2 regions of the Larkinella insperata genome follow, and region 2 is predicted to be linked to the other one. Evidence: riboswitches for the same ligand, from Rfam matches in the RefSeq annotation. Region 2 holds a riboswitch; the other holds the start of a gene.
The links. Region 2 has a riboswitch for cobalamin ahead of OQ371_RS20900 (TonB-dependent receptor plug domain-containing protein). Riboswitches for the same ligand answer to the same signal wherever they lie in the genome.

Region 1 (7,818 bases), 2.0 Mb from region 2:
CCGACCAGATTAATGCGGGCGGCTTCGATGTCTTGTTTGCCAATTCCTGCATCATCTTCTCCATGCCCTACATCGGGCGGTTTATCAACATTCCCAAGGCCCTTTACCTCGGCGAACCCAACCGGACGCTGTTCGAGTCGTCACCCGAGTTGATTTGGGAAGGGCTACCGGCGGCCAATGGCAACTGGAAGAAAGCCGATTACCGGAGTCAGTACTGGGACGATATTTTTAAAATTCGTCAGGCGCGGGTGCGGGTGCGTGAAGAGATCGAAAACTACCGGAACTACGACAAAGTGCTGGTTAATTCGTATTTCAGTAACGAAAATCTGCTTCGGGCTTATGGCGGAGCGGGGGAAGTCTGCTACCTGGGAATCGATTCGGGTTTATTCCCGTTTCTGAACCTGCCCCGGGAGCCGTTTGTGATGGGCCTGGGAGCCTTTTTTCAGCACAAACGGCCGGATCTGGCCATCGAGTCGCTGGCTTTGATTCCGGAGGGCATCCGGCCCAAACTCGTATGGGTGGGCGATATGGGGGACAAGGCTTACGTGAGTAAGTTGAAAACCCTGAGCCAGCAGCTGGGCGTGAACTTCGAACCGCGCGAAAAAATACCGCACGAAGAGTTGGTCCGGCTGCTCAATACGGCTTCTTGTCTGCTGTACACTTCAACGCTGGAACCCTTTGGGCTGGCTCCGCTGGAAGCCAACGCCTGCGGACTGCCGGTTGTGGCCGTAGCCGAGGGCGGGGTGCGCGAAACCATCATTGACAATTACAACGGTCTGTTGGTCAACCGCAAACCCGAGGAGATGGCAAAAGCCGTTGAGCGAGTCTTAACGGATCAGGCGCTGGCTGACCGGCTTTCGCGGAATGCCCGGCGGGTGGTTCAGGAAAAATGGACGTTTGAAAAATCCATTGACCGGATCGAAGACGCGCTGATTAGCACAATTTCGAAGGAAAAAGTTACGGTTTGATGGCCTTAAAAAGCAGAAGCGGCACGATTCTCAATCGTGCCGCTTCTGCTTTAGGGAGATTTCGTTGCTTACAACGGTATTTGCTCGAAAACGACGGACGGTTGTTCGGCATCCTTGAACGCTTTCCGGGGTCGGATGTTCAGAGTCTGGAACAGCTGGCGGTCCTGATCTTCTTCCGGATTCGGCGTCGTCAGTAGTTTGTCACCCGCAAAAATGGAGTTGGCACCGGCCAGGAAGCAAAGCGCCTGTTCTTCGATGCTCATCCGGACGCGTCCCGCCGATAAGCGGACCATCGCCTTGGGCATGATAATCCGGGCCGTTGCAATCATGCGCACCATTTCCCAAACCGACACCCGGGGCTGGTCTTCCAGGGGCGTTCCGTCTACCGGCACCAGCGCGTTGACGGGTACGGATTCCGGATGTTCGGGTAAGTTAGACAGCGTATACAGCATACCGATACGGTCCTGATGCGATTCACCCATACCGATGATCCCGCCGGAGCAGACCGAAATACCCGCCTGCCGAACGTGACCGAGCGTGTCCAGCCGGTCGTCGTAGGTGCGGGTTGAGATGATGTCTCCGTAGTATTCTTCGCTCGTGTCGAGGTTGTGGTTGTAGGCGTACAAACCGGCATTTTTCAGCTTTTCGGCCTGGCTCTCGGTCAGCATACCGAGAGTACAGCAAACTTCCAGGCCCATCTGATTAACCCCTTTAACCATATCCAGGACCTTGTCGAAATCGCGGTTATCGCGCACTTCGCGCCAGGCGGCACCCATACAAAACCGCGTGCTGCCGGATTCCTTCGCCCGGTGGGCGGCCGACAGAACCTCGTCCACTTCCATCAGTTTATGGACTTTCACGTTGGTATGGTAGCGAGCAGCCTGCGGGCAGTAGGCGCAGTCTTCGGGGCAGCCGCCGGTTTTCACGGACAACAGCGTACAAACCTGTACTTCCTGCGGATCGTGGTGCTGGCGGTGAACGGTAGCTGCGCGATAGATGAGATCCAGAACGGGTGAGTTATAAATGGCTGCGATTTCCTCGCGGGTCCAGTCATTGCGTACGTCAGTCATATCAGTCTATAGCGTAATTCACGGTATGAAAATCAAATATAGGGCAGTTTGAGTAATTTTTGCGCTTTTACAACCAGGTACAGAAAATAACCAACGATAAAAAGCTCCATGCCGTAATCCAGCGTATAATCCGGCCGACTCAGGATTTCGCCCACCGATTGGTAATACGGCTGCCCGATTCGCCACCAGAAAGACGGCTGAACGGCCGCCAGGATATTAAACACGATGAGCAAAACCAGCCCGGTGCGGTTCCGAAAATCAAGCATCTGGAAGACCAGCGGCAGCATAAACAGGTAGGCGTAATTGGCGATGGCGTTTTTCTGAACCACTGTCATGATGCTGAACGTAGCGATGTAAAACAGCGGGAAATACGTTCGGTAATCGTGCTGACCGCGCAGCCGGAGCGTCTGGATACCCACCAGCAAACTGATGAGCAGCCCGGCGTAGTTCCAGACCGACAATTCAAAATTGGTAAACCCGGAAATCCAGGGGTGCAGCACCGAGGCCCAGTTGGGAGCTTTCAGATAGGCCCCTTCCTGCAGCGGTTGTTCGATGAACAGAACGCCGGTTTTGAGGTAAAGAAAAACAAGAACCGGTAGCCCCAGCGTGGCCAGCCCCGCCAGGAACGGAACTGGCCGGCGGCTCAGCAGGAAGAACGGCAGCAGAATCAGGATAAAGACGGCCTTCGTCGACAAGATGCCGAAGGCCAGAACCAGCCCGCAGAGGTAATCGTTGTTGTACCGCTTCAAAACGACAATCGCCAGCAGGGCGAAGATCCAGAGCATCACGTCTTCCTGCCCGCTCAGCACCGACATGCAGAACGGCACCGGCAGCAGCAGGTAAAACAAAGTCCGGAAAAGCCGTTCACCCCGGCTTAACAGCCCCTCATACGTCTGGTAGGTGAGCCAAACGGTCAGCAATTCCAGCAGCGTCAGAAACAGAACCAGGGCCTTTGTGTTGTTCCAGAACAGCAACGGAATGGCCATCCAGAAGCCGTAAAAGGGCGAATACGGATTGACGACATCCCGGTAGGGTACTTCCAGCGCCTTGGCCGAAAGCCCGATGGGATAGTAGTAATTGGCAACGTCGGACTGGGGCGTGAAACTGAGAATCAGGTAGATGCCCACGAACGGAATCAGCCGCAGCGCCAGCCAGAAAATCAGCAGCCAGGGTCGCTGGCTTTGGTTTAGAAACGACTCGACAACCGGGCGTCGAAACGCCATCAGCAGCGCCAAAGCCCCCAGCAAAACCGAAACAACTGCCTTCGAAAGAACTACAAACATGCTAGAGACAGCGAAAATGGACAATCGCGATTATGATACCGAAGAACTGCCCGCACGCTGCGACGGAATCGAATAGGCCGGGCTTGCGGTGCGATCGAGCATTTTCAAGTGAAGATACGTCTTCCAGACCAGCACCATCAGCAGGGCAACTTCAACAACCTGAATGAAATAATCGGCGGCCGTGACGGACGAAGAGAAAACGGTTTGCCAGTCGTCGTAGTTTTTCATGCCGATGTAAATTACCCAGATAATTGGTTGAATGACCAGCAGAAAGTTGAGCAGGATGAGCTGAAAGCCGAAAGCGCGGTCCTCGCTTCGCATCACCTCGAAGAGCACAACGATCATGTGCAGGTAGAGGTAAAAGCCGGGGGCGCTGGGTTGTACCAGCATGAAAATACCGAACGTGAGCACAAACAGCGTCGGAAAGAGCCGTTGGTAGCCCAGGTGTTTGTACCGGATGGCAACCCACGACGACAGCGCCATGGTGATAAACAGACTGATGGTGTTAAGGTTGGTCAGGCTGATCTGATTATACAAACCGCTGAGGACCGGGCGCGTGATGCTGACGAGGTTGGGCGTCATGTGGTAGCCCGAGTGTTGCAGCGGCATCAGGAAGGCGTCGCCCATCAGCAGATACAGAATGACAATGGATGGAATGCCGACGAGGGCCAGTCCCAGGACGTATTTAAACTTGTTGTCGACCAGGAAAAACATTGGAATCAGCAGCACGATTACCATGCTTTTGATCAGAATCATCGACAGCCCCCAGATCACGCCAATCCAGAGGCTGCTTTGCCGGCGGCTGGCGTAGTGGAGCGTAATAAGCCCGACTCCCCAGAACCAGATGTCTTCTTCGCTGCTCAGGACCATGGCGACGAACGTCATCGGCAGCACAAAATACAGGGCCGCGATCAGCAGGGCATCCGGCCGAACCGCGCGGTAATACTGCCAGGTGGCCCAGACGATGACAAACTCGAAGATGGCCATGAACGGGATCAGAATCTTAGCATTATTCCACAAAAAAAGCGGCAGGCTGATCAGGTAACCAAACAAGGGCGCGTGGTAGGAGAGGAAATCCCGGTAAACCATTTTTCCCTGGTAGGCCGAAAATGCTTTTTTATAGAAAAACTCCGTATCGCTGCGGGGGGCAAAATCCAGAACGAGATAAACTAGGATAAAGGGAAGAATTCGAAAAACAATGAAAAAACCCCAGAGTGTTAAGCCCGGCCGGGGATTCAGCAAGCGTTGAAAGGGAGCGGGAAAGCGAATCAGCAGCCAACTAAAAACGGCAAGTAGCAATGACACGGCTACTTTGACGATCGAAACCGTATCCTCAAAAAAGTTCATCCAGGTAGGTGTAGTTTGATTTTAGGGCAAAGTTCGCTAAACCCACGGTAGCTACCAAATTTTGGAAATGATCCTGCACGGAGGAGAGGGGTTGTTTGGCGCAGTCAGGCGAAGGGTCGAAGAGGGAAGCGGAGCCTCCGCTAAACTCTCTGGTTCTCCGCTTCTCTCCGTAAAACAAACCCTTTACCGGCATTCCGACTTCAATACCTTGTATTCAAAACCGCTTTCCGGGCTTTTCAACACCCAGCGCCCCTGCTGCTCCACCCGTTCGCCTTCCCGCCAGGTAACGGCATCACCCGCCAGCGTGAAGGTAAGCTCGTACGGTTGCGTGACGCCTTCGCCCGAACGTTGCCAGTCGGCCCGGATTTGGTTGTCTGCCAGCGTACCGCTGATGGGGCCGCGCGCCCGGTCTTTTTCGTAAGGCAAAATGGCCAGTTCGCCCGTTACGTTGGAGCCGTTGATGACGAGCCGGAGCGTGGTGGTATCGCGGCCCGTGACCTGCTGGTAGCAAACCGTATCCCGCAACGCGGAAGAATCAGATGGGGCCTCGCTGGTCGATGTGTCGGCCCGTTGAGAGCCGCTGTTGCAACTGTTTAACACCGTTAGAAACGCACCAAAAAGCAGGATAAGCCGCATAAATTGACCGGATTAGTGAAGCGTAAAAATAATGAATCGACGGTAAGGTTGAAAACAGGTTCCGGAAGGGCCGTTTGTTTTTCCCGACGGTTTGCCGTTAGTTTGCGGTGTTGTTCTTTGTTTTCCGTCAAACAGGCTACGGTTTCCCCAAGAGGGTTGGGGAATGAAAAAGGAATCGTGTGAGAATCACGAGCAGACGTTGCTACTGTCAGTGACCATTTAGAAAAGGGTTTGCCCTCGATGTCCATTGTTCCGCCCGCGGAATGAGAAGGACGGCAAATTACCGTCACAAGCCAGGAGACTTGCCTTAGCCTACTTGATTACGCCCACACGCTTCTGGGCTTCCATCAACCATTGACGCTTCTTATCCTTCCTGTCTTGAGCGGGCCGGGTAGGTGTGTCATTATTTTTGGGTGTTTCGCAGCGTGCGGGTACAGGGAGTTCGGCAAAGAGCTCGGTACCATTATTTAACCAACATTCCAAAAATGGTCGCACACAACCTCGGCTATCCACGAATCGGTAGCCACCGCGAACTCAAAAAGGCCAGTGAACAGTACTGGGCCGGAAAAATTTCCCATGATCAACTGCTCGAAGCCGGGCAGCGCATTCGGCGCGACAACTGGCTGACGCAGCAACAGGCCGGAATCGCGCTGATTCCGTGCAACGACTTCTCGTTTTACGACCAGACACTCGACTGGTCGCTGACGGTCAACGCCATTCCGGAACGGTTTCAACCCCTCGCCGAAAAGCCATCCGCCAACGAGCTGGACCTGTATTTTGCCATGGCCCGGGGCTACCAGAAAGACGGTCTGGACCTGATTGCGATGGAAATGACCAAGTGGTTCGATACCAACTACCACTACATCGTTCCCGAATTCACCCAGAACCAAACGTTCTCGCTCCGGTCCGAAAAGCTTTTCGCTCAATTTGAAGAAGCCAAAACCGTGCTGGGCGCGGTACCGAAGCCGGTACTGCTCGGGCCGGTGACGTATCTGCTGCTGGGCAAGGAAAAAGAAGACGGTTTCCACCGGCTGGATCTGCTGGACCGCCTGCTGCCGGTGTACGAACAGATTCTGAACCGCCTGCAGGAGCAGGGGGCCGAATGGATTCAGTTGGACGAACCCAGCCTGGTGCTGAATTCGGATGAACGCGAGAAGCTGGCCTACGCCACGGCATACCGGTTTTTGCGCGAACGGTTTCCAAAGCTGAAACTGCTGGTGGCGTCGTATTTCGAGTGTTTCGGCGAAAACCTGACCCTGGCAACGCAATTGCCGGTCGATGCCCTGCACCTGGATCTGGTACGCTGCCCGAGCCAATTGGATGATATTTTGAACACCGATTTTGTCAATGGCAGCACGGCCCTGTCGCTGGGCGTGGTCGACGGGCGGAACATCTGGATTAACGACTTAAGCCGTTCGCTGGATTTGATCCGGAAAGCCATCGATGCGCTGGGCCGCGACCGCGTGCTGGTGGCTCCTTCGTGTTCGCTGCTGCACACGCCCTGCGACCTGGATTCGGAAACCGACGCCAGCGGTCTAACGCCCGAAATCAAACAATGGCTGGCGTTTGCCAAACAAAAACTGGCCGAAGTGGTCAAACTGGCGACGATTTCCACCGACCCCAACAGTGAACAGGCACAAACGTGGCTCCGCGCAAACGAAGCCGTGCTAACCGCCCGCCGACAATCCACACGTATCAATCGCCCGGCCGTTCAGCAGCGGGTCAATCAGCTCACCGATGCCGATACGCACCGTCAGGGCGCTTTCGGGCAACGGCAGGCCCTGCAACACCAGCGGCTCCATTTACCGCTTTTCCCGACCACAACCATTGGTTCGTTTCCGCAAACGGAAGACGTTCGGGTAAACCGGGCCAAATTCAAAAAAGGGGAGAAGACGCTGGAACAATACGAAGATTTCATCCGGACCGAAACGGAGAAAGCCATCCGCTGGCAGGAAGAAATCGGGCTGGACGTGCTCGTACACGGTGAATTTGAACGCAACGACATGGTTGAATACTTCGGCGAATTGCTCGACGGTTTTGCCTTTAGCCAGAATGGCTGGGTGCAGAGCTACGGTTCGCGCTGCGTTAAACCGCCGATCATTTACGGCGATGTCTACCGGCCCGAGGCCATGACGGTTCGCTGGGCCGAGTACGCGCAATCGCTGACGGACAAACCCGTTAAAGGAATGCTGACCGGGCCGGTGACGATTCTGCAATGGTCGTTTGTGCGCGACGATCAGCCGCGCCGGGACACGTGTATGCAGATTGCCTTCGCCATCCGGGACGAGGTGGTTGATCTGGAACGGGCCGGCATCCGGGTGATTCAGATTGACGAACCGGCCATTCGGGAAGGCTTGCCGCTGCGTCGCGAAAATTGGGCGGCTTACCTGGATTGGGCCGTGAAGGCGTTCCGGGTGTCGGCGTCGGGGGTGCAGGACGAAACGCAGATTCACACGCACATGTGCTACTCGGAGTTCAACGACATCATTCAGCAGATTGCCGACATGGATGCCG
Region 2 (7,818 bases):
CGCCGAGAAGCCGGCCGATGCGAAAGCCAACTTTGAACGGTACATTGCCAACGGTGGCAAGGACGTTTCGGTCTACACGACGCTGGTGAGTTTATACTACCAGGACAAGGAAGTTGAGAAAGCCGTTGCTACGATTGATAAGGGTCTTTCGGTGTTCCCGAACAACAAAGACCTGACTACCCAGCGGACCAGCATCCTGGTAACGTCCGGCAAAATGGATGATGCCATTACCAGCCTGAAGGATCAGATCGCAAAAGAGCCAAACAACGTCAACAACCTGCTGACGCTGGCCGGTATCTACGACAGTAAGCTCAGAGACCAGTCCGATGAGCTCAAAAAGCTGAAGGGCGATGCTAAGAAAGGTCCGAATGCAACCAAGCAGCTGGCGGACGAGAAAACGGTGTTGAAAGAATCGCAAAACGAGTTGACCCGTTTGACGGCCCGTCAGAAGCGTGAACCGAAGAACGTCGATGTGAAAAATCAGATCACGCGCGTAAAGCAGATGATCGCTGATTCACAAACGAAAATCACTGGTCTGGAAAAAGAAGTTCAGCAGCAGGCTCAGCAGAGCCAGGCCGCCGGTAACCAGGAGCAAAAACTTGCCGAGTTGACCAAATCCGTCGATGAAAGTCGCGGAATGGTGAAAGAGTATTACAACAAGGCGTTGCAAGTGGACCCGAATAACTTCGATGCCAACTTCAACCTGGGCGCTGCTTACTTCAACGAAGCCATCCAGATCCGGGAACAACTGGGCGCGATGGATATGAAAGAGTATCAGGCCAAAGGAAAAGAAATCGAAGGCCAGGTATGTGGCAAGTTCAAACAGGCGTTGCCGTATTTCCAGAAAGCGAAATCGGTGAAAGATACCGATCAGGATCTGAATGACAACCTGACAAACCTGCAGAACATTCTGAAGCAATTCGAAGACAACAAAGTGGTTTGTATCGAAAGCAAATAATCAGAACAGTCGTACTGTTAAGCGGGTCGCCTTTAAAGGCGACCCGCTTTTTTAGTGTCCGGTTTTCTTATCAAATGACCAAAACGGCTGGAAATAAGCTAGTTAAGTAGGTCTGTTGAGGGGGTGTTAGGAAGCAGGAGAGAGCGGAAACCGGCCAACCGGGTCCGCTGGAGTGCGGTTGGCAGTAACGGGTATGGCTAGGGACAGCCATTTAGTGAATTATGCGTGCTTGAAAGCGGATTAGATACAGAACTAGTATCAAAGTTAATACCATGATTACCTAAACCGTCGACGTTTTTGGGTTAATTGAATAACTCAAATGTTTTCAAATTAAATTCGGAGTTTCTCGAAGAGATGGTGAGCATAAGGCAATCGAGCGGAGGGTACTGGTTGAAAAGGAAATAAACTGGATGAGGAAAGGAATGGGGAGATAGGGCATTTACAGAAAACCTAGTTAACATAATATAAATTATACAACAACTATTTTATGCGCAAGTAAGGGTTTAAATACCATTATAAGGTATTGGTACATAGTATGTTGTATAATGCTGTATCTATCAATGATTTAAGGATTCACGTGGAACAAATAAGGGAGTCAGGAGATGATAGAACCGTAATTCTTTTCAATTTCATACCGTATTTTTATCCGTAGCCAGATTTTTCGCCAGCCCGTAGCCTGTCGCAGTTGATCCTGGTATTGATGCGCTACTCGCCGGAGAATTCGCCGGTATGTATAACGCCGGTGCTGAAATTGCCAGCCTTTGCCGAAGATGAGTGATAAGTTCATGGATATTTATGTTTGCGTTTCTTTTTGAAAGATACTAAATCCTGAAACACAAATTCCGTATCCCATTGATCATCTGACTGTGTGGGCGCCGGATACGAACGCCGAACGGTTTCGCCCTTCTGGAAAGCTACCGGACTTTTAAAAATGGGTCCGTCGTATACAAACGAATGATATTCGCCATTCTCACCGCACGGGTCCACCGCTGGCGGCAAGTCGGCCAGCACGGTTTCGTCCAGTTCCCGGCCCGCCCAGCTTTCCGGTAACAGTTTGGCATTGATGCAAACCAGCACCGCTTTGAACCCGGACTGGTTAAACCGGGTCAGTAACGAAGTCGTATTGTGCTGCCACAGCGGAAACACGGCCTGTAAGCCGACCTCGCTTACTTGCTGCTCCCGGTAGTGCCGAAGGTCTTCCAGGAAAATATCGCCGTAAATTACGTGCGTAACGCCCTGTTCTTTAAACATATTCAGGGATTGCTTTACGGCCTGATTGTACGATTCCAGGGAAACATCGCCCGAAAGTTTTAGTGTGTACAACGGCAAGCCCAGCGCCTTGGCCTGGTCTTCAATCAGTTCCGCCCGAACACCGTGCATCGTAACGCGTCCGAGCAGTTCGTTCACGTTGGTCAGTAAGCCCACCACCTCGTACTGAGCGGATTGCTGACAAAAAAATAAAGCGAGGGCCGAATCCTTGCCCCCGCTCCAGCTAATGATTGCTTTGTGCATCCTAAAAAGATGAAAAACAAAAGAAAAAAGACAAGAAACCGAATGGTAAAAGTCTTTCCTCTTTTGTCTTTTCTTTATTTAAAATAAAATACCGTCGGCGCAATTTCAGCTTTCACCGAATCGATTAACGTGCCACTGGCCTGGTAGCGGTACACATAACCTGCCTGTTTGTAAGAAGGTGTAACGCCCCCGTATATAGTGCCCGTGGTGGGGTCAACGGCCAATCCGCTGAACAACCGCTTGATAAAAGGTGTGGTAGTCGGAACGCTCGTGTCGGTAATGGCAAAACGGTACACATCGCCTTTCTCTTTGTAATTATCGGCGGCATCGTAATAACTGTTCACGAAGTAGAAATACTGTTTGTCGGCGCTGAGTCGGAAACGGCTGGCCGAGCGGGCCGGGTCACTCCCAATTTTCAGGCGGGATTCGATGGCTTTGCTCTGGGGATTGATCCGCACCATTTCACCACCCGAATACACCCACAGTTTCCCGTTGGCGTCCACCGCAACCGGGCTTGGATTCCGGCCAATTTCAATGCCGGTTTTCAGCTGGTCGTTAATGGCATCGACTACCGTCAGTTTCGTGGCGCCACCGGCCGAACCGGCAAACACCTCGTTACCCACCAGCAGCAGGGTCTCCACTCCTTTCACCGCCGGAATCTTCCTGGTAACGGTATTGGTCGTCAGATCCACAACTGCAATGTAACCGGGATCTTTGTAGAACGTGCCGTTTGCGTAGTCGCCGGAAACATCCCAGCAGCTAACGTAGACTTTATTTGCACTGACCCGCACCGCCGACCGGGGATTTTCAATATCCGGGGATTTTAACGTTGCCAGTGATTGGAACGTGTTGGCGTCCACGATCTCTACTTTATCCTGTCCGGCGGTTGTATTATCGACCAGAATCAGTCCCTTGCCGTCGGATTCGGTGTAATCCTGAAGACTACCCGTTAAGGAGCGCTGGTTGACCTGATTAAAAATATCGTAGGTTGGTGCCGCGCCGTTGGGCGGTAAATACGTAATGGTGCCGTTGTTGTCGGTGAAGTTGCCCTGGTTGATGACCAGCACGCCCGCGCCGTTGGGCAAAGGCTCCGGATCGGTCTTGTCGTTGTTACAGGACCAGTTTAAGGCGACCAGCAGACTAAGCGCCAGTTTCAGCCGGACCGCCGAAGCGGTGGTTACTTTTTTGATCATTGTTTGGTATGCAGATTACAGATTAATTGAACGGCAAAATGGCGCCCCGGCATGGCGTTGCGCTTAACGTTGAGGTAAACGGTATCAAAAAGGTTGTTGACCTGCCCCTGAATACGGGTGGCGACCGGCCCTAGTTTTACCTGCGTTTCCAGCAGCACGTTGGTCAGCATGTACCCGCGCAGAAACTGGATGTTGTCGAATGTAATGTACTGCCGGGAATTCACCTGATTCTGGAGCGTCAGGCGCATTTTTCCGCGGGATACGTAAGCCGATAGCCGCCCGACGTGCCTGGGCACGTAAACGAGCTGTTTCCCAATGATGTCCTGGGCAAATGCATTGTAAACGCGTTCCTGGCTGGAGCGGGTCAGGGCGTAGCTTACCGATAGCCCCGACTGCCAGGCCGGACCGGTGTACGCCAGCGAACCGGTCCATTCCAGCCCGCGGGCCACCACTAATTGAAGATTCTCGACCCGGTAGCCGTATTCGGGATTCCAGTACGACCAGTCGTCGATGCGGTTACGAAAAATCGTGGCTTCCGATGAAAGCGTGAGTCGGTCGCCCGGCAGCCAGCGGGCCGCTACACCGGCTTCCAGGTTAAAACCGTTTTCCGGCCGAAGATTCGGATTCCCCAATTCGCGCCAGTAGCGTTCATTCAAGGTTGGCACCCGGTAGCTGCGTCCCAGGGAGGCTTTGGCGGTCAGGCTGGTCTTAGTCGTCTGCAGAACGGAATATTCCGCCCCCACCGAGGGGGTAACGGGCGGATCAAAGCGGGTTACGAACGCCTGGCGGACATTTGCCGAGAACAGCCATTTTGCTAACTGAATTCGTAACAGAGCGAACAGATCGGCGCGGTCTTCCTGAATAAGCGACGAACCATAGCCGTCTACACGCGTCCAGTAGTGTGACCATTCGCCCCCTATCCGCAGCGTGGCAGGGCTAAATCCGAATGGTTTTATAAATTCGCGTTCCATTCGACTGACTAGTCGATCAGTTTCGGAATGGCTCGGATTACGCAAATTCCCGCGGGCGTAGTCGATGATGTCGCGGATATAGCCCAGCCGAACCGTCAATTTATCCGTTTCATAGGTAGACAGAAACCGGTACGACTGCGAACGGGTTTGTTCCCGCACCGTCGTATCGTACGGTGAGACAATCAGATTGTTGTCGGTTAGCCAGAGATTAAAGGAAAGCTGCTGATTTTCGGCGTTACGGAAATATAAATCCTGAATTAGCCCCTTCTGGCGCGTCGTCGAATGCTCAACAAAATAATGGCCCCGTTCGCGGTATGGGTAATCGTTGTTGTAATTAGCCAGGTTCAGAAAGGTTTTCCCGGCGATTTGCCACCGTTTTCCCGGTGGCGTAACAAACCGGATACCGGTCTGGGTGCCGTAGTTGCGGAAGCTGCCCACCTGCTGGCCCGCCGACGCCGAGAAACCAGGTTGCTGCCATTTGGGATTATTCATCAAGAGAATACTGCCGCCCACCGCATCCGACCCCACGCAACTGGCCGAGGAACCGTATTGAACGGCCAGCTGATCGAAACCGACGACGGGCAGCGTGGAAAAATCGGTCTGCCCCAGGGTGGGCTGGTTGATGTTGATCCCGTTCCAGAGCACGGCGGTGTGGTTGGACGAGGTGCCGCGAAACGAAACCGTCGCGAGTTGACCCGCTCCGTACACCTTAAAAGCAAGGGGTGTCGTGTACGTCAGAACATCCGTGAGCGTTTGAAACCGGAATTGCTCGAGCGTTACCGAATCGATTCGCTGTGTTTTTTGCCCGACCGAAAACCGTTCGGGCGTCGTGCCCCGAACCGTCACCGCAGGCAACATTTGGTCAGTACCACTCGTCTGTCCGTTCGCTGCGTAAAACGAACCGATCAGGAAGGACAGGAAAACCCCGTCTCTACACCGCATACAAAAGAAATTAAGTAAAGCAAAAGAACGGCCTTGCTCCCTTCGGTGCACCGGCCTCCGATCGCGCTTCCTTTACACCCGAAAGAAACGGCGTATCCTAATAAAGCAAACATAGGCAGGTCTCCTGGCTTACCCGCTGATTTCAGCCTTCCCATCCGGATAAACCGGGACAGTGGCGCGAAGAGGAAATCAGTTTTTCCGGGTTTACAGTTGCGGGGACAGCGTTGGTCTTGCACCAACTTCCCTATTAAGCCCTCGCTGACCAACGTCAGGCGGCACCTTTGCAGGGCAAAAGTAATGGATTGTGGAGGATTTTCAACCTGAAGAAGGAAGATCGGGAAAGAAAACCGGTGGCAGGACGCCGGAATCCTGCCAATTTGGGTGGTAAGCAGGAGAAAAAATTACTTGTTTCGGACAAACCGCAGCGTAAATCGGTAACCCGGGCCATTGGTGCCGTAGAACATCATAGTATATCCTTTGCCACTGGCGCTCTCCTGAATGCTGACGGTATTGCCATCGGCCAGCCAGAATTCGCTGATGTCGCCGTCCATTGGGGCGGAATTTTGGTAGATATAACCCGCCGGTTGGGCGTTAAAACCGGAGCTATTGGTGCCCGGCATCGTGCGCCAGTTGGTTTTTGACACCAGTTTTTTAAGAGCTTCCTGGCCGGTGGCGCGTTCTCCGGTAAAAAGAACGCCCTGACTTTCGGCCAGGGCTTTGTAATCCTGCAGCGTCGGAATCCGCCAGCCGGCGGGAACGGGAACGGCTTTGGCTTCGTCAAAAGTATAATACCGTCCGTACTCCGGTTTTTCGTCCCCGGTCCGGTACGGTGATCCCCCCGGTCCCCGGTAATTTTCGGCTGACCAGAGTTGATTGCCGATGGTTACAACGGAATAAGCTTTCTCATTAATCTGAACCGATGTCACCAGCGGAGCCGGATTATCGGTTTGGCTGTTCGATTCTTTTTTGCAACCGGAAAGAGTCAGCAAGGCACTCAAAAAAACTACGGGCCAATACGGTATGGTCCTTTTCATGATGCGTTTCATTAGGATGGTTATAGTGTGGAGAAACTATTGATTTTCTTCAGTGATCCCATCCGTCAACGCAGGGTTGCAATGAATTTATAAAAGATACAAACTTTTAAACAAACGGTATTCCGTAGCTTACGACGGAGAATACTCACGGAACGTACCGTCGGTGTAGAAGACGAGAATTCGTTCTATGGTTTTTTCTTCTTTCGATTTGTCTACAACTGGGTGTGTCGGCTGTAAAGTTGATGGTTGAGGAATTGAATTTTCAACAATTTCGGGTTGTTGAACGGTTTTTCGGGAAGTGGTCGGAGCAGTTATAGAAGTTCGTTGGTTTACATTTGTCAATGACGCCTGATCATCTTCAAGGATCCAATCGTAACCCAGCTCTGGAAAACGCCGTATAATTTTCTGAATAATATCAAAGCTAGGTCGGTTACGTCCCGAGAGAATATGGGAAATGCTAGAACGTTGAACACCAATCTCATCGGCAAAGTAAGAAGGTGTCATATTCTTGTCCTTCAACACCTGTTTAATTTTGTCATTTACATTCATAAATCAATATTTTTTACAAATATAAATTATACACGCAGATAAACAAATGTAAATGAATTTAAATTGGTAAATAGTTTCTTGTTGTAAATTGTGACAAAAGTAAATAGCATGTAAACAAAAAAGACCAACTCACAAATGTAAATTGGTCTTTGAGAAAGTGTAAACAAGGGTTTACATTTATACAGTTACGTTATTATCACGAAGCGCGTCGTTCAACGACGTTTTTAAATCGGTTGATTCTTTCCGCTGACCGATGATCAGTGCGCAGGGAACCTGATAAACGCCAGCCGGGAATTCTTTAGCAATGCTACCGGGGATGACCACGGAATTGGCCGGTACATAGCCCCGGTGTTCAACGGGTGAAGATCCGGTCACATCGATAATTTTAGAACTTCCTGTAATGGTTACGCCCGCTCCAAGCACCGCCCTTTTGCCGATATGAGCGCCTTCTACAACAATGCACCGTGAGCCAATAAAAGCGCCGTCTTCAACAATTACGGGTGAAGCCTGAGGTGGTTCCAGAACCCCGCCAATGCCGACACCGCCACTCAGATGAACGTCTTTTCCAATCTGCGCACAACTGCCTACCGTAGCCCAGGTATCAACCATAGTACGTTCATCTACATACGCACCGACGTTAACGTAAGACGGCATAAGGA

Region 1: linked by a shared signal. The riboswitch ahead of metE (5-methyltetrahydropteroyltriglutamate--homocysteine S-methyltransferase) and the one ahead of OQ371_RS20900 (TonB-dependent receptor plug domain-containing protein) in region 2 are both predicted to bind cobalamin.

What each region holds. Positions count from the first base shown of each region.
Region 1 covers NZ_CP110973.1:595,233-603,050, reverse strand. Annotated here, with positions in the region: gene OQ371_RS02330 (glycosyltransferase family 4 protein) at 1-968, shown strand, start outside; gene bioB (biotin synthase BioB) at 1,037-2,038, opposite strand; gene OQ371_RS02320 (hypothetical protein) at 2,071-3,321, opposite strand; gene OQ371_RS02315 (hypothetical protein) at 3,352-4,668, opposite strand; gene OQ371_RS02310 (hypothetical protein) at 4,852-5,304, opposite strand; cobalamin riboswitch at 5,427-5,628, shown strand; gene metE (5-methyltetrahydropteroyltriglutamate--homocysteine S-methyltransferase) at 5,790-7,818, shown strand, end outside.
Region 2 covers NZ_CP110973.1:5,191,281-5,199,098, forward strand. Annotated here, with positions in the region: gene OQ371_RS20880 (tetratricopeptide repeat protein) at 1-958, shown strand, start outside; gene OQ371_RS20885 (hypothetical protein) at 1,554-1,745, opposite strand; gene OQ371_RS20890 (Dph6-related ATP pyrophosphatase) at 1,742-2,470, opposite strand; gene OQ371_RS20895 (YncE family protein) at 2,545-3,663, opposite strand; gene OQ371_RS20900 (TonB-dependent receptor plug domain-containing protein) at 3,660-5,576, opposite strand; cobalamin riboswitch at 5,674-5,874, opposite strand; gene OQ371_RS20905 (FISUMP domain-containing protein) at 5,978-6,610, opposite strand; gene OQ371_RS20910 (helix-turn-helix transcriptional regulator) at 6,740-7,159, opposite strand; gene OQ371_RS20915 (2,3,4,5-tetrahydropyridine-2,6-dicarboxylate N-succinyltransferase) at 7,337-7,818, opposite strand, start outside.